One region of the Roseomonas marmotae genome, then DNA from elsewhere that is predicted to be linked to it. Evidence: predicted binding sites of a transcription regulator. Region 1 holds the regulator's gene; the other holds the start of a gene.

Region 1 (4,206 bases):
GCCGCGCCTCGCCGCCGAAGGTCCGGAGCTGGAACGCTCCATCCGCCTCCGCCTTCGCAAGAACGACCCACTTCTACCCGTTCCGGGTGATCGTCTGCGGGTGAGGGCCCTGGTGCGGGAGCCTGCCATGCCCGCCTTCCCCGGTGCCTGGGACTTCCAGCGCAATGCCTTCCTTCAGGGGCTGGGAGGCTCCGGCTTCGCCATCGGCATGGCTGAACGGCTGGGGGACCCTTTGCCCGCCTCGCCATTCGCCCGGTTGCGCGGCCTGGTGGAGGGCAGGATCGCGCGTCAGGTCCCCGGTGGCGCGGGGGCCGTCGCGGCGGCGCTGCTGACCGGATCGCAAACCGCTATCCCTGAAGACGATATGGTGGCGATGCGCGATTCCGGGCTGGCGCATCTGCTCTCCGTCTCCGGTTTGCACATCGCCATCGTGATGGGACTGAGCTTCGGGCTCGTGCGCTTTCTGCTGGCGCTGTCGCCATGGCTCGCCCTGCGCTGCGACGGCAAGGTGGTGGCGGGGCCGGCCAGCCTCGTCGTCGGGCTCTGCTACGTGTTGATGACTGGCGCGCAGGTGCCGATGCTCCGCAGCTTCGCCATGGCGGCGCTGGTAACGCTGGGAATCCTGCTGGGGCGCCGGGCCTTGTCGCTTCGGACCCTGGCCGTCGCCGCGACCGCCGTGATGCTGATGCAGCCCCATGCGGTGATGGGCCCCTCCTTTCAGATGAGCTTCGCCGCGGTCCTGGTGCTGATCGCCGCGAACGAGGGGGCTGGACCTTGGATGGCCCGATGGCGGTCAGGGAAGGAATGGTGGCGCAAGCCGGGCCTGATACTCATCGGGCTGGTGATGACGTCGCTGCTGGCCGGGCTGGCAACCACGCCCTACGGGCTGCACCACTTCGGCCGGCTGCAGCTCTATGGCGTGATCGCCAATGGTATCGCGGTGCCGCTGACCTCCATCCTGGTCATGCCGGCGGGCATGGCAGCCATGGTCCTGATGCCGCTGGGGCTGGAGAGTTGGGCTCTGGCCCCCATGGGCTGGGGGGTGGAGGGTATTCTGCGTGTGGCCCACGCCGTCGCCGGCTGGCCCGGCGCCGCGCTGCTGGCCAGGCCCATTCCGGCCTGGGGGCTGGCGCTGACCAGCCTCGGGATGCTGTGGCTCTGCCTCTGGCGAGGGTCCTGGCGCCTGCTGGGGCTGCCGATGCTTCTGGCCGGCAGCCTCTCCGCGGGGTGGGCGGCCCCGCCGGATATCCTCGTCTCATCCGATGCACGGCTGATCGCCTTCCGAACGTCAGAGGCGGTCTACCTGCAACGTGCCACTGGTGCTTCCAGTCTGGTGCGAGAAAGCTGGCTGCGTAGCTGGGCGGAGGAGGAAGCGGTTCCAGTTCCCATGGAAGGGCGCACGGCGGATGGCGCACTGGATTGCACTCCGACAGCCTGCCGCTTCCAACCTGCGCCGGAGGGGCCTGCCGCCATGCTGCTGCGTCCTGAAAAGACACGCCGGAAGGAGACACCGCCACCCATCCAGGCGGCAGCGTATTGCAGCAAGGCGGCCTTACTGCTGTCGCCCGAGCCGATCCGTGGCAGATGCCGCGACACCGCCAAGGTCGACCGCTTCACCGTCTGGCGCGATGGACCGCAGGCCATCTGGCTGGATGCGGCAGGACCGCGCATCCTGTCCGATCGGGCATGGCGTGGCCAGCGGCCCTGGATGCCGCCGCCGCCGCGCCCGGCCTGGGAAAAGGCCGCCGCTCAGTAGCGGCGCAGCAGCCCCACCAGTTTCCCCTGCACCTTCACCCGGTCCGGGCCAAAGATGCGGGTCTCATAAGCCGGATTGGCGGCCTCCAGAGCGATGGAATTGCGGTTGCGGCGCAGCTTCTTCAGCGTGACCTCGCTGTCGTCCACCAGCGCGACCACCACATCGCCGTTCTCCGCGACCTCGCCCCGGCGGATGATGACGGTATCGCCATCCAGTATACCGAGGCCGGTCATGGAATCGCCGGCCACCTCCAGCGCGTAGTGGTCGCCGGAATGGAGCAGCGCGGCCGGGACCTCGACGCTGCTGCCCTGGTCACGCAGCGCCTCGATCGGCTGGCCGGCTGCGATGCGGCCATAGAGCGGCAGCTGCACCGCCGCGGCATCGGCGGCGCCCTTCTGCACCCCATGCAGATGCGGGGCGAAATTGCCGCGAATGACATTGGCGGGGTAATTGGGCGCGGTCGTGCGCGAGATGGCATCGGCAGCGCGCGGCGCCACGCTGTCCGGCAGGCGCAGCACCTCCAGGGCACGGGCGCGGTGCGCGCGCCGCTTCAGGAAGCCGCGCTCTTCCAGTGCCGTGATCAGGCGATGGATACCGGACTTGGAGCGCAGCTTCAGCGCCTCCTTCATCTCCTCGAACGAAGGGGAGAATCCGGTATCGCGCAGGTGCTGGTCGATGAACATCAACAGCTCGTGCTGCTTGCGCGTGAGCATGCGGAGACCTTCCCTAGAATCGGAGCCGGCCTGCGAACAAACCGGAAACTGTCCAAATGTTCTACGGAAGTTCTCTTGCCCGGGTCAACCGGTTTTCACGGGTTTCAGACCCCTAACTCGGCCAAAATCAACACGTCCACCGTCTCGCCGGCCTCCAGGGGCGGTGCATGGGGCTGACGCAGCAGCAGGGCATCCGCCCGCGCCATGGTCTTGAGCATGGAGCTATCCTGGCGCGGAAAGGCCGTGGCGATCCAGCCTCCTCCCGCATCGGTGGAGAGCGACGCGCGCAGATAATCGGCCCGGCGGTCATTCCCGGCCAGGGGCGCTCCCAGGATGGCGCGCCGCACCGGGGGCGACAGGCCAGGGCGGCCGCCCAGGGCCGCGATGGCGGGCCACAGGAAGACGATGCCACAGACCAGGCTGGAAACCGGGTTGCCGGGGAGACCCAGCAGCGGCGTGTCGCCCAGGCGGCCCCAGATCAGCGGCTTTCCGGGCCGCATAGCGATCTTCCAGAAATCGAGGGCGAAACCCTCCGGGCCCAGCGCCTTCTGCACCAGATCATGCTCGCCCACGCTGGCGCCTCCCGTGGTGACCAGCAGGTCGCAGCCGCGCGCCGCCCGTGCTGTCGCGGCGATAGCCGGGGCATCATCGGGAGCGATGGGCAGGATCAGCGGCGCACCGCCGGCCGAGCGCACCAGCGCCGCCAGCGCATGGGCGTTGGAAGAGACGATGCCCCCCGGCGCCAGGGGCTCGCCGGGCAGGGAGATCTCGTCGCCGGTCGCCAGGATGCCGATGCGCGGCGCGCGATGAACGCCCAGCCAGGGGTGGTTGGCCGCCGCCGCCAGCCCGATGTCGCGCGCGGTCAGCTTGCGGCCCGCGGGCAACAGCTCCTCGCCGAGCTGGAAGTCCAGCCCGGCACGACGGATCCAGCGGCCGGGCTGGACGGCTTCCTTTGCCGCGACCTCGTCACCGCTGGCCTCGGCATCCTCCTGCAGCAGAATTCCATCTGCGCCGGCAGGCAGTACGGCACCGGTAAAGATACGCACGGCCTGCCCCGGGCCAATTTTACCGGCAAAGGGGTGCCCGGCCGGAGCTGCGCCGATCACGGTCAGGCGCGCGCCTTCCGTCGCGTCCGCCGCGCGTACGGCATAGCCGTCCATGGCCGAGACATCGGCGGGTGGCTGGGTCAGCCGGGCCAATACCGGAGATGCCAGCACCCGGCCCCAGCCTTCCGAGAGGGCGACGGTCTCCGCCCCTACGGGCTGTAAAGCGCCGAGAATGCGGTTAAGGGCCTCCTCGACCGAGAGCATCAGACAGCCTCCCAGAGCCCGGACTTGCCGCCTTCCTTGCGCGTCAGGCGTACAGCCTCCACGCGCATGCCGCGGTCGATGGCCTTGCACATGTCATAGACCGTCAGCGCCGCGACCGTGACCGCCGTCAGGGCTTCCATCTCCACCCCCGTCTGTCCCGTTGTCTTGGCCGTCGCCTCGATCTCAACCGTATCGGGCGACACCGGAACCAGATCCACCTTCACGGAGGACAGGGGCAGGGGGTGGCAGAGAGGGATGAGGTCCGCCGTCCGCTTGGCGCCCATGATGCCCGCCAGCCGCGCCACGCCCAACACATCCCCCTTGCCGATGCCGCCCTGCAAGATGGTCTCCAGCGTCGCGGGCGCCATCATGACGCGCCCGCGTGCCACGGCGATGCGGGTGGTGGCGGGCTTGGCTGAGACATCGA
Region 2 (4,206 bases), 990 kb from region 1:
GCGGCTGGCGACGCCCGGCACCGGGTTCACCGAAAGGCAGGCCATGCCGGAGGCGATCTCCCGCACCCCATAGCCGCGGATCAGCCCCTCGGCGCCCTGCATGCCCAGGGAACGCGCCAGGCTCCTGGCAGCGAAGATCTCCAGCACGCCGAGGCCGATGCTGAACCAGCCCAGCCCGCGTGCCAGCTGGTCCGGCGCCCCGAGGGAGCTTGGCCCGGTGCAGAGCACCTTGGGATCGCCGGGGAAGCGGGTGATCTCGGCGGCTCTGGTCAACATGTTCATGTCAGCACCTCAGGGCTTGAGGACGACCTTGATGCAGCTGTCCTGCTTGTCGCGGAAAACCTTGTACATCTCCGGCCCGTCTTCGAGCCGGGCGGTATGCGTGATGACGAAGGAAGGGTCGATCTGCCCTTCCTCGATCCGGCGGAGCAGGTCGTCGGTCCAACGGTTCACATGCGTCTGGCCCATGCGGAAGCTCAGGCCCTTGTTCATGGCCATGCCCATCGGGATCTTGTCCACCAGCCCGGCATAGACGCCGCAGATGGAGATGATGCCGCCGGGGCGACAGACATACATCATTTCGCGCAACACATGGGGCCGGTCGCTTTCCAGCATCATGACCTGCTTGGCGCGGTCCATCAGCGTATCGGGCTGGCTGGGCGTCACATGCGCTTCCAGGCCGACAGCATCGATGCATTTCTGCGGGCCCTTGCCGCCCGTCAGCTCGTTCAGCCGCTCGACGACGCTGTCCGTCTCGAAGTTGATGGTGATGGCACCGCCCGCGGCGGCCATGGAAAGCCGCTCGGGGATATCGTCGATCGCCACCACCTGCCTGGCGCCGAGCAGCACGGCACTGCGGATCGCCATCTGACCCACCGGGCCACAGCCCCAGATCGCCACGGTATCCTCGGGCTCGATGTCGCAATGCACCGCCGCCTGCCAGCCAGTGGGCAGGATATCGCCGAGGAACAGCGCCTGCTCATCCGTCATGCCGTCCGGCACCTTGATATGCGTCGCATCGGCGAAGGGGACGCGGAGATATTCCGCCTGCCCGCCCGGATAGCCGCCGGTCAGATGCGTATAACCGAAGAGCCCGGCGGTGGTGTGGCCGAAGACCTTGTCGGCCAGCTCCTTCTTGCGGTTGGTCCTTTCACAGACGGAGAAGTTGCCGCGCCTGCACTGCTCGCACTCGCCGCAGATGATGGTGAAGGGCACGACGATCCGGTCGCCCTTTTTCAGCTTGTGCCTCGCATCCGCGCCGACCTCGACGACCTCGCCCATCATCTCATGGCCCATGATGTCGCCGGGCATCATGGCCGGGATGAAGTTGTGGAAGAGGTGCAGGTCCGAGCCGCAGATGGCGCAGCTCGTGACCTTGATGATGGCGTCGCGGGAATCCTCGATCTCGGGGTCGGTGACGTTGTCGCAGCGGATATCCTGCTTACCGTGCCAGACCAGCGCTTTCATCGCAGGCTCTCCATCGAAAGGTGCAGACGATACGATCGCTCCGCACGACACCACGGAGAGGAAGCCTGCGTCGTGAGAACGCGGTGCCCGGCAGAGACGTTCTGAATCTAGCGCTGCCGCCAGGGCCATCCGGATGCTGGATGCAACATGGACCGCCCGCCCGGGTTTCCACGGCATCCTCTCGTCATCACAGCCTTGTCAGAGGGAGAGAGGCCGCCGGCCTCCGGGGCAACCGCATGGCCCCGACCCCGTTATACGAACAGAACACGAACAAGGATCTTCCCATGGCCCGTCAAGGCAAGGACGACCACAGCACCGCCCCGAAGGCGCCGCAGGGCGATACGCCCGGCAACACCGTCAAGGACCCGGATAACTGGACCACGGGCGACGAGACGATGACCGGCGCCCAGGCCAGCTATCTCAAGACGCTCTGCGAGGAGGCAGGAGAGGAATTCGACCCCGGGCTGACCAAGGCGGAGGCCAGCAAGAGGATCGATGAACTACAGGCCCGCACGGGGCGCGGGCGGGACCACTGAGCCGGTTGGCTCAGGCCCCCATGCTGCCCACGATCTCGGCGCGCAACTCGTCCAGCAGGCGCAGCGAGCCGTCGCGCCGCTCCAGGTGCCAGAAGAGCCAGCCGTTGCAGGAGGGCGCTTCCTGCACCGCCGCGCCCACCTGATGGATGGAGCCCTGCGCGGTGCCGCAGCGGAGCGAGCCATCGGCCCCCACCTCCGCCACGAAGCGGCGGTGACGGTCCACCAGCCGGGCGCCGGGCGGCACCATGCCGCGTTCCACCAGCGCGCCGAAGGGGATGCGCGGCTGCTCCCGCCGCGTCGGCGTCACCAGCATGGCGGATTCCGACAGCGGCTCGATGGCGTTAATGCGCGTGCGGGCGGCGGCGGCATAGGTCGGGTCGCGCTCGATGCCGATGTAGCGGCGGCCCAGGCGCTTCGCGACGGCGGCCGTGGTGCCGGAGCCGAGAAAGGGGTCCAGCACCACATCCCCCGGCGAGGTGCAGGAGAGAATGACCCGGTGCAGCAGCGCCTCGGGCTTCTGGGTCGGATGGACCTTCTGCCCCTTCTCGTCCCGCAGCCGCTCACCCCCCGTGCAGAGCGGGATGAACCAGTCGCTGCGCATCTGCGTGTCGTCGTTCAGCGACTTCATGGCGGTGTAGTTGAACTTGTAGCGGCTGTCCTGTCCGCGCGAGGCCCAGATCATCGTCTCATGCGCGTTGGTGAAGCGCCGGCCCCGGAAGTTCGGCATCGGGTTGGCCTTGCGCCAGATGACGTCGTTCAGGATCCAGAAGTCCAGGTCCTGCAAGGCCGCGCCCAGGCGGAAGACGTTGTGGTAGCTGCCGATCACCCAGATGGTGCCGTCCTTGCGCAGCACGCGCCGCGCCTCGGTCAGCCAGGCACGGGTGAAGGCGTCATAGGCCGCGAGATTGGAGAAACGGTCCCAGTCGTCATCGACGCCGTCCACGACGCTCTCGTCCGGACGGCGCAGCTCGCCCTTCAGCTGCAGATTGTAGGGCGGATCCGCGAAGATGGTATGCACGGAAGCCGGGGGCAGCGCCCGCAGCATCTCGATGCAATCCCCTTCCAGGATACAGTCCAACGGCAGATCTAGCCCCGTACCCACGCCGTCAAACCCTCCTGCGACTCGGGGGCCGAGCATGCGTCGGGGTGAGTCAATGCGTCAAGAGAGCTCGAGAAGCATCTGATCGACCGGCGCGAAGCCGCGGCGGTGGTGCGGAGTCGGCCCCAGTCGCGCCAGGGCCTCCCGATGCGCGGCGGTGGGGTAGCCGGCATGGCGGGCGAAGCCGTAGCCGGGCCAGCGCGGGTCCAGCCGCGCCATGGCCCGGTCACGCGTCACCTTGGCCAGGATGGAGGCGGCGGCGATGGAGAGGCTGATGCTGTCACCCTTCACCACGCAGCGCACGGCGCAGGCCAGGCCGCGCGGCGGCTGGTTGCCATCCACCAGCACGAGGTCTGGCATCAGCCGGAGCTTCGCCACCGCGCGCGTCATGGCGAGGTGCGTGGCGCGCAGGATGTTCAGCCGGCCGATCTCGGCGGCGCTGGCGGCGGCCACGGCGCCATCCAGCACGCCCTCCACCCTGGCGGCCCGCAGCGCCTCGAAGGCGGCCTGCCGCTTCGCCGCATCCAGCTTTTTCGAGTCATCCAGCAGGGCGGCCAGCCCGGCCGGCGGAGGCCTGTGGAAGAGCACGGCGGCGGCCATTACAGGCCCCGCCAGCGGGCCGCGCCCAGCCTCGTCCACCCCCGCCACGCGGCCGCCGGCGGCGATCTCCAGCAGATAGTCCGGCATCAGGGCGCCAGCCCCTTGCTCTCGATCATGTCGCCCCGCTCCAGCAGCCCGGGCGCGCCCTGTGACAGCAGGCGGCGGGCTTCGTCATCGCCCAGCCATACGCCGCGCAGGAAGGCCACCGCAAGCGCCGCGGTGCGGGGGTGGTAGGAGCTATCCTCCCATCGCGCGCCGGTGCCGGGCTCATCCGCGAAACTGCCATGGGCCGCGCCGGCGAAGACGGCCAGCACCTGCCCCGGCGCGGTGATGGCGTCATAGGGGATGCGGCGGCTGAGCGGGCTGTTGCCGCCCATGAAGTCCCGGTCCTCGGTACCCGTGACATGCAGCATGGGCGCGCGCACGCGGTCGATGGCCAGACGCGGCGGCAGGCCCTGAGGCGGAATGGGGGAGAGGGCGATGCCGGCGCCCAGGCGAGGCTCC

What was found. Region 1 encodes LexA, which represses DNA repair genes until DNA is damaged. Its sites were predicted from a motif close to TGTTCTANNTANGTTC; they were not measured.
Region 2: the regulator LexA is predicted to act here: its motif matches at 1,725-1,740, upstream of IAI58_RS14965 (DUF3072 domain-containing protein).

What each region holds. Positions count from the first base shown of each region.
Region 1 is NZ_CP061091.1:2,195,776-2,199,981, forward strand. It holds gene IAI58_RS10410 (ComEC/Rec2 family competence protein) at 1-1,756, shown strand, start outside; gene lexA (transcriptional repressor LexA) at 1,750-2,469, opposite strand; gene IAI58_RS10420 (molybdopterin molybdotransferase MoeA) at 2,574-3,779, opposite strand; gene moaC (cyclic pyranopterin monophosphate synthase MoaC) at 3,779-4,206, opposite strand, start outside.
Region 2 is NZ_CP061091.1:3,182,649-3,186,854, forward strand. It holds gene IAI58_RS14955 (hypothetical protein) at 1-276, opposite strand, end outside; gene IAI58_RS14960 (zinc-dependent alcohol dehydrogenase) at 292-1,467, opposite strand; gene IAI58_RS14965 (DUF3072 domain-containing protein) at 1,752-2,003, shown strand; gene IAI58_RS14970 (site-specific DNA-methyltransferase) at 2,014-3,141, opposite strand; gene IAI58_RS14975 (ribonuclease HII) at 3,163-3,789, opposite strand; gene IAI58_RS14980 (alpha/beta hydrolase family protein) at 3,789-4,206, opposite strand, start outside.